DNA from 2 places in the Pseudomonas sp. FP597 genome. Region 2 is predicted to be linked to the other one. Evidence: riboswitches for the same ligand, from Rfam matches in the RefSeq annotation. Region 2 holds a riboswitch; the other holds the start of a gene.

The links. Region 2 has a riboswitch for cobalamin ahead of PSH66_RS20030 (ABC transporter substrate-binding protein). Riboswitches for the same ligand answer to the same signal wherever they lie in the genome.
Region 1: it holds a riboswitch for cobalamin, as region 2 does, so the genes downstream of both, cobW (cobalamin biosynthesis protein CobW) here and PSH66_RS20030 (ABC transporter substrate-binding protein) in region 2, are expected to answer to the same signal.

Annotation. Positions count from the first base shown of each region.
Region 1 covers NZ_CP117432.1:2,980,725-2,988,565, forward strand. Annotated here, with positions in the region: gene PSH66_RS13895 (fatty acid cis/trans isomerase) at 1-1,357, shown strand, start outside; gene PSH66_RS13900 (acyltransferase) at 1,445-2,467, shown strand; gene nfuA (Fe-S biogenesis protein NfuA) at 2,527-3,111, shown strand; gene cobM (precorrin-4 C(11)-methyltransferase) at 3,478-4,224, opposite strand; gene PSH66_RS13915 (cobalamin biosynthesis protein) at 4,293-4,685, opposite strand; gene PSH66_RS13920 (CbtA family protein) at 4,682-5,386, opposite strand; gene PSH66_RS13925 (CbtB-domain containing protein) at 5,398-5,586, opposite strand; cobalamin riboswitch at 5,682-5,887, opposite strand; cobalamin riboswitch at 5,930-6,129, shown strand; gene cobW (cobalamin biosynthesis protein CobW) at 6,222-7,283, shown strand; gene cobN (cobaltochelatase subunit CobN) at 7,287-7,841, shown strand, end outside.
Region 2 covers NZ_CP117432.1:4,401,429-4,409,269, forward strand. Annotated here, with positions in the region: gene PSH66_RS20010 (aldehyde dehydrogenase family protein) at 1-476, shown strand, start outside; gene PSH66_RS20015 (protealysin inhibitor emfourin) at 519-824, opposite strand; gene PSH66_RS20020 (M4 family metallopeptidase) at 853-1,914, opposite strand; gene PSH66_RS20025 (DNA/RNA non-specific endonuclease) at 2,047-2,973, shown strand; cobalamin riboswitch at 3,011-3,205, shown strand; gene PSH66_RS20030 (ABC transporter substrate-binding protein) at 3,319-4,329, shown strand; gene PSH66_RS20035 (iron ABC transporter permease) at 4,326-5,330, shown strand; gene PSH66_RS20040 (ABC transporter ATP-binding protein) at 5,327-6,091, shown strand; gene PSH66_RS20045 (alpha/beta hydrolase fold domain-containing protein) at 6,390-7,316, opposite strand; gene PSH66_RS20050 (TspO/MBR family protein) at 7,316-7,756, opposite strand.

The DNA.
Region 1 (7,841 bases), 1.4 Mb from region 2:
GCAGGTCAACGCCTTGCCGGGCTATGGTCCGGGGCGTCGCGCCAACCCCTTCGAAACCTTCGAAGCCATCCCGGCCAAGGCGCGTTACCAGTTCATGCTGGATAACGCCGAATACTTCGTGCGCACCTTTATTCGCGGGCCGGTGTGCCGTGGGCAGATCGCCACGGACGTGATCCGCGATAATTTCTGGACCCTGTTCCAGGACCCTGATCACGATTTGTATATCACCGATGCGCGTTATCGCGGCCAGGCCACGCCGCTGCTGGCGATGCCGGGGCAGAACGATGACGTGGGCAGCGTCCTCGGCCTGTGGCTGGCTTACCGCGATAAGCGCAATCAGTACGAAGCGCTGCGCCGTGACAGTTATGCCGATTTGCCGCCGCCCAGCTGGTCGACCCTGTGGGCCGGTAACGACAATGCGTTGCTGAGCATTTTCCGGCATTTTGACAGCGCTTCGGTGACCAAGGGCCTGATCGGCGAGGTGCCACAGACGATGTGGCTGTTCGACTTCCCGCTGCTGGAGCGCACCTATTATCAGCTGGCGGTGAACTTCGATGTGTTCGGCAACGTGTCGCACCAGGCGCAGACGCGGCTGTACTTCGACCTGATCCGCAATGGCGCCGAGCAGAACTTCCTGCGCCTGATGCCGGCCGACACCCGCGATGACTTCATGGACGACTGGTACCAGAACAGTGGCAAGCTCAAGCTGTGGCTGGACTACGAGGCCATTGATGACGACAAGCCCAGCGGGCTGCACCTGAGCGAAAAGTACCCGAAACGCGATTTTGCCAACCAATTGCTGGCCCGCTACGCTCACCTGAATGCCAGCCCCGACCCAATCAACCGCTGCGGCGGCGCATTTTGCTCGCGCGATGGTATCGACCCGGCGCTGCAGGACGCCGAGCAGGCCCTCAGCCGACTCACGTCGCGTCCGGCCGCGGGACTCAAGGTCATCGATCAATTGCCCGAGGCCACCCTGCTGCGTATCGAAATGGCCGGCGGCCAGCGCGAGGTCTACAGCCTGCTGCGCAACCGCGCCCACAGCAACGTGGCGTTTCTGCTGGGCGAGGCGTATCGCTATCAGCCGGGGCTGGACACGCTGACCGTTTACCCCGGTGTGCTCAGCAGCTACCCGAACTTCATGTTCAATATTCCGGCCAGGGAAGTGCCGCAGTTCGTCGCCCAGATGGAACAGGCCAAGGATGCCGGGCAGTTCGAGAAAATCGTCGACCGTTGGGGCGTGCGTCGCAGTCATCCGTTGTTCTGGCAGTACTTCCACGATTTGTCGCAGTACATCCGTGAAACCACGCCGGTGGAAGAGGGTGTGTTGGACATGAACCGCTACGAGAACCTATAACTACTGTCAGTGATCCAGTCATCCCTCCACGTGGGTGCTGAAGCAGTCGGATATTTGCCTTGCGGGATTGGAAAAGGTACTCCGATGATGTTGATTTCAGTGCAGGCACTGCGCGCCTTCGCGGCATGGATTGTCGTGGGGGTTCACTTCATGCAGTTATTTTTTGACTTTGAGGCACATAACTCGCTGGAGTATCTGCTGGCCGATAAAGGCGGTATCGGGGTAGATATTTTCTTTGTCATCAGTGGTTTTGTGATCTTCATTGCGAGCGCAGACAAGACGTTGACCCCTTGGCGTTTTATGCTCATGCGACTGGCAAGGATCGTTCCGGCGTATTGGTTTTACACCTTGCTTATGGTTCTTCTGGTGGCGGCCGCGCCCTCGATTTTTCCCTATGAGCACCTTGAGTGGCGTTATGTGCTCAGGTCGCTGCTGTTCATCGCGGGCCCGAGCGAACCGGGCGAGGAGGTCTATCCGCTGCTGGGGGTCGGTTGGACCCTGAACTTTGAGATGTTGTTCTATGCGCTGTTTTCCTTCGCTTTGTTAGTTCGCGAATCCTATCGGTTGTGGGTAGTGGCAACGCTGCTGTATCTGGTGTGCTACCTCGGCGCCGCACTGGGCTTGGTCAGCGGTTTTTACAGTAACGGCATTGTCCTGGAGTTTCTGATGGGCATTGTGATCGGCATGATGTATCGCCGGGGGCTGTGCCGGGCCAGGCCTTGGCTGCCGTTGTTGGGTATCGTGGTTGCGTCAATGGCGGTTTATCACGGGGCAGATATACCGCGCGCGTTGGAATGGGGAGTGCCCAGCGCGATATTGGTCATCAGTTGTGTGACATTGGAGCGTTATTTCAAGGGTTTGCGGTTTTTGAAGGTGCTCGGCGACTGTTCCTATTCGGTGTACTTGATCCACGTGCCGGTACTCGCTGTTGGGCAATTTATTGCCGAACGGATGGAAATAGACCCCTATGCGATGCTGCTCGTATGCATGGCAGGGACGGCACTGGGCGCCTTTGCCAGTTACCAGTGGCTGGAAAAGGCGACCTATCGCAGGCTCAAGGGATGGTTCGGGGTTGATGCGCCGGCAGGTCTTTCCCGACAAAAATACTAGGACTTTGTACCTCGGTAATAATTTGGCGTAAACTGCCGGCAAGCCTGTGAGGAGTTTCCATGACTGCCATAACCATTACCGACGCCGCCCACGATTACCTGGCTGACCTGCTGTCCAAGCAGAACACGCCAGGCATCGGTATCCGCGTCTTTATCACCCAGCCCGGCACCCAATATGCCGAGACTTGCATTGCCTACTGCAAGCCCGGCGAAGAAAAACCTGAAGACACCGCGCTGGGGCTGAAAAGCTTCACCGCCTATATCGATGCCTTCAGCGAAGCCTTCCTTGACGATGCCGTGGTCGACTACGCCACCGATCGTATGGGCGGCCAGTTGACCATCAAGGCGCCGAACGCCAAGGTGCCGAATGTCAACGCCGACAGCCCGGTCAACGAGCGCATCAACTACTACCTGCAAACCGAGATCAACCCGGGTCTGGCCAGCCATGGCGGCCAGGTGAGCCTGATCGACGTAGTCGAGGACGGTATCGCCGTGCTCAAGTTCGGCGGCGGCTGCCAGGGCTGCGGCCAGGCGGACGTGACCCTGCGCGAAGGCATCGAGCGCACCCTGCTGGAGCGTATTCCGGAGCTCAAGGGCGTACGTGACGTGACCGACCACACGCAGAAAGAAAACGCCTACTACTGAGTAAGGTGTTCACTGCATATAAAAAACGGTGCCCCGTGAGCGCCGTTTTTTATGCTTTAAATTCAGGGTATTGCGAAGTATCTCTAACAAAGAAGATTAAGTGTGGGAGGGGGCTTGCAGTCGGCTTATGAGTAGGCTGATGCACCGCCATCAGGGCATAGGTATCTACACAACTTCCGGTGAGCGAAAAAAACTAGGGCGAATGGGCTGTTGTGGTGAGCGGGCTTGTCCCGCTCACCACAGGGAGGATTTTGAGCTTTTAAAATTGTGTAGATACCTATGGCCATTGCGGGCAAGCCCCTCCCGCATTTTTTTGTGTTTGTTCAGTTAAATCAGTGTGTTGCTGTTAATTTGTAAGGTGAGATATCAAGGCCGATAGAGGTGCGCATGCCCGGCCCGATACAGCGACGATTCACTGAAACCGTCGTTTGCCAGCACCCGTCCCACCACGATCAGCGCCGTACGCCTGAACCCCTTGGCCGCCACCTTCTCGGCAATATCACTGAGTGTTCCCACCACCCAATCCTGATCCGGCCACGTCGCTCGGTGCACCACTGCAATCGGGCAGTCCGCGCCATAGTGCGGCAGCAGATCGGCGACGATCCTTTCCAGATGATTGACCCCCAGGTGAATCGCCATGGTCGTGCCGTGACGCGCCAGGCTGTCGAAATCCTCGCCTGCCGGCATGCTGGTTTTATCGGCGTAGCGCGTGAGGATCACGCTCTGAGCGATATCCGGCAGGGTCAGTTCGGTCTCCAGCAAGGCGGCGCAGGCGGCTACCGCCGTGACGCCGGGGATGATCTGGAACGGGATGCCCGCTTCGCGCAAATACCGGATCTGCTCGCCAATCGCTCCATACAGGCTGGGATCGCCGGAATGTACGCGGGCCACGTCCAGGCCTTTGGCGTGGGCAGCCTTGATCAGGTCGATGATCTGTTCCAGGTGCAATTCGGCGCTGTTGACCACTTGCTGCGCCTGATGGCCTACCAGCACCGCCGCAGGCACCAACGAGCCGGCATAAATGATCACCGGGCACTGGCGAATCAGGCGCTGGCCTTTGACGGTGATCAATTCCGGGTCGCCGGGGCCGGCGCCGATGAAGTAGACGGTCATACGCAAATCCTGTGACAAGCGGCGAGCATGAAGGTTGTTCATGATCGGGAAGGGCGATTATCGAGCGTTTAGTCGCCGCAGGCCAATGCAAAGGTGGCCTGGGCGTTTTTTTTGCGGGTGATCAACAGGCGGGCCGGGGCATTGGTGAGCTGTTCGGCAAGCGCCAGCGCGGCACTTTCGGCGATGCCGTAGCAGCCCGTATGGGCAAATGCGACCGCCGATTTGTGGCTGAGACGGTCTTCATAAACAGCCAACTGCGTGGCACTGAAACACTGCAAGGGCAGCTTGAGCAACCGCGCCAGGTCGAGCAAACCGGGCTCATCCTGTTTGCGATCGAGGCTGGCCAGTGCGGTGATGCGCTGGCGATCGATGCCGCCCTCGGCGAGGGCGGCATCAAACAGCGCCAGCAGGGTGTAAACCTCACAACCGCGCTGGCAGCCCAGGCCGACGACGCAGGTCATGCCGAGTAGTGATCATCGCGGTTGCGCCGGAACAGCCAGGCGCTGATCAGGCCCAGTGCCAGCCAGAACGCCATGTTGGTCAACTGCGAAGCGATCTTGAATTGAGCCTCCAGCGCTTCTGGCGCCAGCATCGAGTGCACTTGCGGTTGGGGCGCGCCGATCACGTGCGGCACTGCCAGGATGGCCGCGCCCAGCACTTTGAGCAGCCAATGGCGGCCGAACACGATCAGTGCAATTCCGACAGCGGTAGACGCGGCGGTGCCGATCCACCAGGTCTGGCGCAGCGCCAGCTCGGCGGCGGCAGTGCCCGGCAATTCCGGCGGCAGGCCGAGGGTGGGCGCCAGCACAAAGGTCGCATAACCGGCCAGGCCCCAGAGCAGGCCCTGGGCGGTGCGGGTGGGTGCGCGCAGGGTGTACAAGCCTGCCAGCATCAGCGCAAAACCGACGGCGACCACCAGATTGCCGCCGGTGGTGGACAGCACGCGCTGCCAGCCGTCTTCCGGCGACCAGGCTTCGGCGTCGTGGCTGTGGGCAGCGGCGCCGGCGCCGTGTTCGTGGGCTACTTCGGCGGTTGCCGGGGCGTGCTCAAAGGTTTCCGCCTGCAGAATCAGCGGGGCGACCCAGAAACTTTGCAGCAGGGTCAGCAGCAGGGCGGCCAAAAGGCCAGTGAATCCTGCGGTTTGCGCAATACGCTTGATCATCTCGGCAGGCCTCAGTGGCACGGGAACGCGGCGCTGTGGCGGGTATCGTGGGCGGCGTTGTGCACCGCCTCGATGTGCGAGAAGCCGGCGAAATACACCAGGCACGCGCCGAGGATCGACGCGCCGATGGCGGCGGTCAGACGTTGGCTGAGGGTAGTGGTACTGCTGGCGGTAGCTGAGGTGCTGCTGATGATCGACATGGCGCGTCCCTTTCAGGTGTCAGGGTGAAACGAGCGCATGAAAACCCCGCGAGCCGGGCACGCAGGGTTTTGAACAGCGCCCGCCCACCGCGGGTTTGTTATCTGATTTTTCGGGCCGGTCTCCGGGCTCGCGAGGGACTCTGGGTCTATAAAGCATCGCCTTCCCATGCCATACCGACACAGTGGATCTGACGCTTCGCTCGCTTACCGTTGCGGGGGCAGCACCGGACTGGCCATCTGTCGATGACGCACCGGTTTCCCGTTTCACCCTGTGAAGGGCACCCGAAACAAGGCCTGTAGGAAAGCATGCAGAGCGACGGTAGTCAAATTGACCGAGCACCTGTAGCCTTGCATCCTGCGAGGTTCTTCGGCCCAGGCCGAAGCTAAGAAGGGAACACGGTTCAATCCGTGGCTGCCCCCGCAACTGTGAAGGGTTTACCGACTGCCATGCCACTGCCCATCAGGCGGGAAGGCGCAGCCGGCGCCGGCCTGATGGCCCGCATGCCCCTAGCCAGGAGACCTGCCTCGCAACCGATTTTCCACTTCAACCGGGCGGGGTGATCCGGTGACGAAATCCGCTGCTGCGCGCCGTCGCAGGGCTTATCGTCCCGTATGCCCGCCCTCAAGGGCATCCGATGAAAACACTGGCCAAACTTCCCGTCACCATCGTTACCGGCTTCCTCGGGTCGGGCAAAACCACCTTGCTGCGCCATATGCTCGACAATGCCCAGGGCCGTCGCATCGCCGTGATCGTCAACGAGTTCGGCGAGCTGGGCATCGACGGTGAAATCCTCAAGCAGTGCTCTATCGGTTGCACCGAGGAAGAAGCCAACGGTCGTGTCTACGAACTGGCCAACGGCTGCCTGTGCTGCACCGTGCAGGAAGAATTCTTCCCGGTGATGCGTGAGCTGGTGGCCCGTCGCGGCGACCTCGACCATATCCTCATCGAAACCTCGGGCCTGGCGCTGCCAAAACCGTTGGTGCAAGCCTTCCAGTGGCCGGAAATCCGCAGCGCCTGCACGGTTGACGCGGTGATCACCGTGGTCGACAGCCCCGCCGTGGCCGCCGGTACCTTCGCCGCGTTCCCCGACCAGGTCGACGCCCAGCGCAAGCTCGACCCGAATCTGGATCACGAGTCGCCCTTGCACGAGCTGTTCGCCGACCAGTTGGCCAGCGCCGACCTGGTGATCCTCAATAAATCCGACCTGATCAGCCGCGAAGACCTGGCCCGCGTGCGCCTGGAAGTCGCCCAAGAGCTGCCGCCGGCGGTGAAAGTCATCGAAGCCAGCAGTGGCCGCGTTCCGCTGGACGTGCTGATCGGCCTGGGTGCCGGCTCCGAAGAGCACATCGACGGTCGCCACAGCCATCACGATCATCATCACGACGGTGAAGACGATCACGACCATGACGCTTTTGACTCGATCTCCATCGACCTGCCGCAGGCCGACGAAGCCTTGCTGCTCGACGCGCTGACCCAACTGGTGGTGCAGCACGGCATCCTGCGCGTCAAAGGCTTCGCCGCGATCCCGAACAAGCCGATGCGTCTGCTGGTCCAGGGCGTGGGCACGCGTTTCGACAAGCACTTCGACCGTGCCTGGGGCGCTGACGAGGCGCGCATCACGCGCCTGGTGCTGATCGGCCAGGACCTGGATGCCGCCGGCCTTGAAGCGCAGTTGCGCGCAGCGCTCAGCGTTTAACCCATGCACCTGCTCAGGACTCAGCCCGGTGGTTTCGTCGCGGACGACAATATCGCCGACCTTGGCCAGACCCCTGCCGAACTGGTGATCCTGTGCAGCGGCGATTCGAGCCTGGCGCTGCTGGCCGAAGCGGCGCAACAGCTACCCGACGATTACCCCAGCCTGCGCCTGGCCAACCCGATGCAGGTGCAGAACCACGCGTCGGTCGACCTGTACGTCGACGAAGTGCTACGCCATGCCAAGGTCATCCTGCTTTCGCTGCATGGCGGTATCGGTTATTGGCGCTATGGCATCGAGCGCCTGGTGGAGCTGGCCGAACGCGGCGTCACGCTGATCCTCGTGCCGGGCGATGATCGCCCGGACCCGGAACTCAGTGGCCTGAGCACGGTAAACGCCGAACAACGCGACCGCCTGTGGCACTTCCTGCGCCAGGGCGGCTTGGGCAATGCGCTGGATTTCTATCGCTGCCTGGCCAGCGGTTACCTGGGCCGTGATTACCCTTGGGCCGAGCCGCAAACCCTGGCGCGGACCGCGATCTATCACCCGCACACCGCCAAT
Region 2 (7,841 bases):
CCTACGTCGGCCCGATGGCGCGTTTCGATCTGCGTGATGAGCTGCATGGCCAGGTCCAGGCGACCTTGGAAGAAGGCGCGACCTTGCTGCTCGGCGGCAATAAAGTCGCCGGTGCCGGCAACTATTACGAGCCGACCGTACTGGCAAACGTCACCGACCAGATGACCTCGTTCAAACAGGAACTGTTCGGCCCGGTGGCCTCGATCATTACCGCCCGCGATGCCGACCACGCCGTGGCCCTGGCCAACGACAGCGAGTTCGGCCTCACCGCCAGCATTTTCACCACCGATGCGGCGAAGGCGCGGCACATCGCCAACCAGCTGGACACCGGCGGGATCTTCGTCAACGCCTTCAGCGTGTCCGACCCTCGGGTGGCGTTTGGCGGTGTGAAAAAGAGCGGGTTCGGCCGTGAACTGTCGCACTTCGGCGTGCGCGAGTTCTGCAACGCGCAGACCGTGTGGCTGGATCGCAAATAACAGGTCCTGGGGAGCTGCGCTGTTTTGACGTTAAACGATGCCTCAACAGCGAACATGCCGGCGTACACACTGCACCAACCCATCCAGCGCCTGGGATTTCACCGGCGCCAGCACACACACCGTGTGCTCGCGCTCACCCTCGGTCACCGTCAGGGTGTAATGCACCTGGCCGGGTTTACCCGGCTCTGGAGCGGTACTTTGCGGCAACTGAAAGAAGTCAGACGCCTCGACCAGTTGCCGCAGCTCTTGCCTCTCCGGCTCGGGCAGCGCGTCCAGTTCGACGCTGTGAGGCTTGGCCAGGCCCGGAAAAAACGCCGGGCCGCCGTTTTCCTTGATTGAAATTCGCATGACTGTTCCTCGCCGCCCTGGCGGCTTGTCAGACATTGATGCCCACCGCTTTCCAACCGTCCTTGACCGCCTTCTGCTCTTCCTTGTTGATGCCGTACAGCCGACCGGCGACATCGTAAGTGATACGGGCAAAACGCAAAAAGCCCGAGTTCGGCCGCAGCCGCGCATCACGCAAGGCGTCGTACCAGATGCGACCGGCGCGCTCCCAGGCGAACCCACCCAGCCGGGTGGCCACCTGATAGAACGCATGGTTGGGAATACCGGAATTGATATGCACGCCGCCATTGTCGTCGTAGGTCTGCACAAAATCATCCATGTGTCCGGGTTGAGGGTCCTTGCCCAGCAGCTTGTCATCGAACGCCGTACCGGGGGCCTGCATCGAACGCAGCGCGGTGCCTTTGATTTTCTGGGTAAACAGCCCTTTGCCGATCAACCAGTCGGCGTCTTCGGCCTTCTGCTGCAACGCGTGCTGCTTGATCAGTGAGCCGAACACATCCGACAGCGACTCGTTCAACGCGCCGGACTGGTTGAAATACATCAGCTTGGCCTCATCCTCGGTCACGCCATGGGCCAACTCATGACCAATCACGTCGAGGGCCACGGTGAAGCGGTTGAACAACTGCCCGTCGCCATCGCCAAACACCATCTGGGTCGAGTTCCAGAAGGCATTGTTGTAGTCCTTGCCAAAATGCACGGTGGCGTCCAGCGCCATGCCGGCATCGTCGATGGAGTTGCGGTCGAATACCTCGTCGAAAAAGTCGAAGGTCGCGCCCAGGCCGTCATAGGCTTCGTCGACCGCCGCATCACCACTGGCGGGCTGCCCCTCGCCGCGGATCAGTTTGCCGGGCAGGGTGTCGGTGCCGTCGGCGCTGTAGATTGAGCGGCGTTTGCCCGCTCCCATGGCCACGGCCATGTGGGCCGGGCCTCGGGCAGGCACGGCGAGCATGCGCAACGAGCGGAATGTGCTGTCCTTGGCCCGTGTGCGTAACGCAATTTCACGCTGGGCTTTATCACCGTGACGGGCGATCTGATCGAGCATGTACGGAGGAATCAGGCAAAAAATCGGATTGCGGTGGTGGCGAACACACATAAGCTGGCTCCATTCTGGCGTGTGGTGAACTCCGGATAACCGTTTCAGGATAGTCCGGCTGTCAGTGCCTGGCCTAAATTGTCATGAACCTATGTTGCAGTATGTTTATCTCAGGCCCGCAAGGAGCAGCCCATGCCCGCACGTAAAGTCAATGTCGACCTGTCCCACCGCCCCAGGCTCGCCGATCTGCGCCCGTTGATCGCGCCCTTTCCCACACTCCTGGAGGCCAGGGCCCCGACGCCGCGCACCACGCCGGCCAAGGACCTGCACAACCGCAGCGGTTACGCTGAAGACTTCCTCGGCAGTTTCGTGGTGCCATGGCCTACGGTCAACGAAACGTTGGCGGCTGACGTGCAACCACGGCTGGACTACACGCACTTTTCCATCACGATGTCACGCTCCCGACGACTGGCCCACTATGTGGGGGTCAACATCGACGGCGCACGGCATGTGGACATCGTGCGCAGCAACGACAGCTGGGCCTACGACGGCCGCCTGCCGCTCGACGCCCAAGTGGGCGAGGACCTCTACGCCGGCAACGGCCTGGACCGCGGCCATCTGGTACGGCGCCAGGACCCCAACTGGGGCGACGAGGCAACCACCGCCAACCTCGACACCTTCCATTTCACCAACTGCTCACCGCAGATGAGCGGCTTCAACCAGAAGACCTGGCTCGAACTCGAAGACTATCTCCTCGACAACACCCAGCGCTGGAAAGCCCGTGCCACGGTGTTCACCGGCCCGGTCTTCGCCGACGACGACCGCCTGTACCGTGGCGTCAAAATCCCCAAGGCATTCTGGAAAGTCGTCGCGTACCTGAGCGACGATGGCAAGCCTTCAGCCAGCGCCTACATGATCGACCAAAGCCGTGAACTGGGTCAGCTCGACCTGGTCTTCGGGCAGCTCAGAACCTACCAGCGCAGCGTGATCCAGATCGAAGGCTTGACCGGCATTCGCTTTGGCAACCTGGCCGATTACGACGGGTTCAGCAATGAAGAGCGCGCTACCGGGACGCGCATCGAAGCGCTGATCCGGGGGCCTGAAGATATTCGCGTGTGACCGGGCTCACTTCGACCTCCCGCTCCCGCGCCGAATCAACTACCATACCGCCGCCGGTTCCCCCACGGGACTAATAGGGAATTCGAAGCGCCGCCCGCGGCGCCAATCGAAACTGCCCCCGCAACTGTAGGTGCCGAGCCTGCTCCTCAACGCCACTGGACACCGTCCGGGAAGGCTGGAGCGAGGCGACGACGCATCAGTCAGGAGACCTGCCGGCCCAGCAACATCACTACCGGCGGGGTGTCCGGGAAGGACATCCTCGCCTGCCCGAGCGGCAGCGTTCGAGGGCGTATTTCCGAGCCGTACCTCCCCTGCTTCACGTACGGTTCACACGGAGATCGCCCCATGCTGCCACACGTTACCGCCCTGCTCACCGGGCTGGGCTTCTGTGCCCTGGCCCACGCGGCCCCCGCTCATTACCCGCTGACCGTCGAAAACTGCGGCAGCAGCGTCACCTTCCAGCAAGCCCCGACACGCAGCGTGACCATCGGCCAGGCCGCCACCGAAATGCTTTACGCCCTGGGCGTGGGCAACACCGTGGTCGGCACCTCGCTGTGGTTCAACAGCGTGCTGCCGCAGTTCAAGGCGCAAAACGACGGCATCGAACGCCTGGCTAACAACGAGCCAAGCTTTGAAGCGGTGATCGCCAAGCGCCCGCAACTGGTGGCCGCCGAGCTGGAATGGGTGGTCGGCCCGCAAGGCGTGGTCGGCACTCGCGAGCAATTCCATGAACTGAAGATTCCCACCTACGTGCTGCCCTCCGACTGCGAAGGCAAGGACAACCTGGTGGGCGCCGACGGCACGCGGCTGGAGCAGTTCCACATTGAGACAATCTACAAAAGCATCCACCAATTGGCGCAGATTTTCGACGTCCAGGATCGCGGCGAACAACTGAACGATGCACTCAAGGCGCGCCTGGCCAAGTCCGTCGCCACCGCGCAAGGCAAGGGCTTGAAACAGGCCAGCGCACTGGTGTGGTTCTCCAGCGCGGAGATGGCCAGCGACCCGTACGTGGCCGGCCACAAGGGCGTTCCCGAATTCATGCTCGACACCCTTGGTTTGCACAACGTGGTGCAATCGGATGAAGAGTGGCCCGCCGTCGGCTGGGAAACCCTCGCCAAGGCCAACCCGACCTTCCTGGTGATCGCCCGCATGGACCGCCGCCGCTACCCCGCCGACGACCATGAAAAGAAACTCGCCTTCCTGCGCAGCGACCCGGTCACGCGCAACATGGACGCGGTAAAAAACAACCGCATCATCATCCTCGACGCCCTGGCGCTGCAGGCCAGCCTGCGCACCTTTGATGGCCTTGAACAATTGGCCGGGGCCATCGACGGCTACGACCTGTCCAAATGATCCGTACCTTACTTGCCCTCGCGCTGCTGCTGGCCGCCGTCCTTGCCGGCGTGGCCATCGGCGAAACCGCCATCGAACCGCAGGTGGTGTTGCAGGTGCTGGCCAACAAACTGTGGAACGCCGGCTACGTGCTGGACCCCATCGACGAAGGCGTGGTGTGGAATTACCGCCTGACCCGCGCCCTGGTCGCCGCCGCCTGCGGTGCCGGGCTGGCCACCTGCGGGGTGATTTTGCAGTCATTGCTGCGCAACCCGTTGGCCGATCCGTACCTGCTGGGCATCAGCGCGGGCGCCTCGACCGGCGCGGTGCTGGTGGCGTTGATGGGCGTGGGCGGCGGCTTGATTTCGCTGTCGGCCGGCGCGTTTGTCGGGGCCATGGCGGCGTTTGCGCTGGTGATTCTGCTGACACGGGCCAGCGGTTCCCTGAGCGGCACCGGGCAGATCATCCTCGCGGGCATTGCCGGCTCGCAGCTGTTCAATGCGCTCACCGCGTTCCTGATCACCAAATCCGCCAGCTCGGAACAGGCGCGCGGCATCCTGTTCTGGCTGCTCGGCAACCTCAGCGGCGTGCGCTGGCCGTCGGTGTGGCTGGCGGTGCCGGTGGCGGTCGCGGGATTGGCCGTGTGCCTGTGGCACCGTCGCGCGCTGGATGCGTTCACCTTCGGCAGCGACTCGGCGGCGTCCCTCGGCATCCCGGTGCGCCGCGTGCAGTGTGTGCTGGTGGGCTGCGCCGCGCTGGTCACGGCGGTGATGGTGTCGATTGTCGGCTCCATCGGCTTTGTCGGCCTGGTGATCCCCCACGCCATGCGCCTGTTGCTCGGCACCGGGCACTCGCGCCTGCTGCCGGCCAGTGCGTTGGGCGGCGCGTTGTTCTTGATCGCCGCTGATGTGCTGTCGCGCACCTTGATCAAGGGCCAGGTGATTCCCGTCGGTGTAGTCACGGCCTTGGTCGGCGCGCCGGTGTTTGCATTGATCCTGATTGGCCGGAGAAATGCGCGATGACCGTGCTCAGTTGCACGGGCCTGGGCTTCAAGGTGCGTGACGCCGAGTTACTGCGCGATATCCACCTGCAGGTTCAACAGGGAGAAACCTTGGGGATTGTCGGGCCGAACGGCTCGGGCAAATCCACCCTGCTCAAATTGCTCGCCGGTTTGCGTGTGCCCGCCAGCGGCGAGGTGCGACTCGGCAGCCAACGCCTGGGCGACCTCACGCGCCGCACCATCGCGCAACAGTTGGCGGTGGTGGAGCAACAGGCCGACACCGACGACGCCATCCGCGTGTTCGACGCCGTGGCGCTGGGCCGCACACCGTGGCTGTCGGCGTTGAGCCCGTGGTCTGGCGAAGACGATACCATCGTGCGCCAGGCCCTGCACGACGTGGATGCCACCCACCTGAGCCAACGCGCCTGGCGCAGCCTCTCCGGCGGCGAACGCCAACGCGTGCACATCGCCCGCGCATTGGCGCAACGGCCGCAGATTCTGTTGTTGGATGAGCCGACCAACCATCTGGATATCCAGCATCAACTGGCGATTCTGAAAGGCGTGCAAGCGCTGCCGGTGACCACTTTGATTGCGCTGCACGACCTCAACCAGGCACTGACCTGCGATCGCCTCGCCGTGCTGGATCGCGGGCGGTTGGTGGCGCTGGGCAAACCGATGGACGTGCTCACACCGCAGCGGTTGCAGGAGACGTTCGGGGTGCGGGGGCATTATCTGACGGACCCGTTTGATGGGGCGCGGATATTGCGGTTGCGCTCCAACTGAGCGATCACGACGTCGAGAACACCAAAGATCAACGATGGGCGTTGGCTTGTCTGCGGTAGACATCGGTATCACACAATTTTTAAAAGCTGAAAATCTTCTCTGTGGTGAGCGGGCTTGTCCCGCGCTGGGCTGCGAAGCAGCCCTAAAACCTGCGCCTCGGTTAATCCTGACACACTGCGGCGATCTTATTGGGGCCGCTGCGCGGCCCAGCGCGGGACAAGCCCGCTCACCACAGGGAGAATTTTCAACGTTTAAAAATTGTGCAGGTACCTAGACCCAGGCCCCGACAGCATCACCTCTATAGGCCTGACGCACCGATACACGTCGTGATCCACCTTCGGCTATACCCCAACACCCCATCCGCCATCGCCACCGGAAAATGAATGAACCCGTGCGCCGACTCCGGCAGCAGATGGGCCTCGGCCTGCGGCCATCGCTCGGCGATCAGCAGCGTGTCGTCCTTGAGCGGGTCCAACTCGCCCACGAACATCAACGCTGGCGGCATACCTTCAAAGTCGCCATACAACGGCGACAACGGCGCTTGCGTGCGCTGTTCATCACTTAATCCCGGCGTGAGCATGCGCAACGCCTCGACCATCCCCGGCCCGTCCAGCAATAACGTTTGCGGCCCGGCCTGGCGCACGCTCGGTGTACCGGTCAGATCGTAAACGCCGTAATACAACACCGCACCGCTTACCCGTTTGAGCAACTCAGGCCATTGCTTGAGCGCCAGCAACGTCGCCGCCGCCAGATGCCCGCCGGCCGATTCGCCGACGAAGACCACCGGCAGATGCGCAAACTCTTCCTCGCCGAGCAACCAACGCGCCGCCGCCAGGCAGTCCTCCAACAACCCTTCAACCGGCGTATCCACCGCCAGCCGGTAATCCACCGACACCACCGCCACGTCGCACGCGTTGACCATGCCGAGATTGAGGTCGTCGTCCATCCGGGCATTGCCGATCACCCAGCCGCCGCCGTGGATATCCAGCACCACCCCCTTGGGCTTACCGCTCGGGCGCAGGATGCGCACGGGCACGCCCGCCACTACTTTGCATTCGACCACGGGCGCCTGCCTGAACGTTTGGCTGGCACGCAACAGCGCCTGGATCAGACGCGGTGTGACGCGATTGCGGATTTTAAAGCGCGGCATCCACGCAAGCTTTTGATTGAAGCGGCGCATCTGGGCCAGCTCGGCCTCGCTCGCCGGCCACGGTTGGAGAGCCATCAGCGGTTATTGCGCAGGATCGAGAAATTCAACGCCGCCGCCACACACAGCCACGCCAGGTACGGGAACAGGATCAAGCCGGTAATCAGATCCAGGCGCACCGCCAACACCACCATCGCCGCGACGGTGAGCCACAGCAGTACGATGATCACCATCCCGGCGAGCAAGCGATGCGCACCGAAGAACACTGGCGTCCACAGCGTGTTCAACGCAATTTGCGCAGCCCACAGCGCCAGAACCATTTCGCTGCCCGGTATGAGGCTCAGGCGATAACCGGCCCAGGCCAGCAGCAGGTAAATGATCGTCCACGCGACCGGGAACAGCCAATTGGGCGGGGTGAAGCTGGGCTTGACCAGCGATTCGTACCAGGCACCGGGCTTGAAGATAATGCCGGTGCTGGCGGCGGCGGCGCAGGCGAGCAGGAAGATGAAGAAGGTCATGGTCGATCCTTGAGGTGAAGGGGTAGAAAGTAACGCTATGCTTGAGTGACTCGAACTACCGCAAATAAATTCAATGACGGCGGCA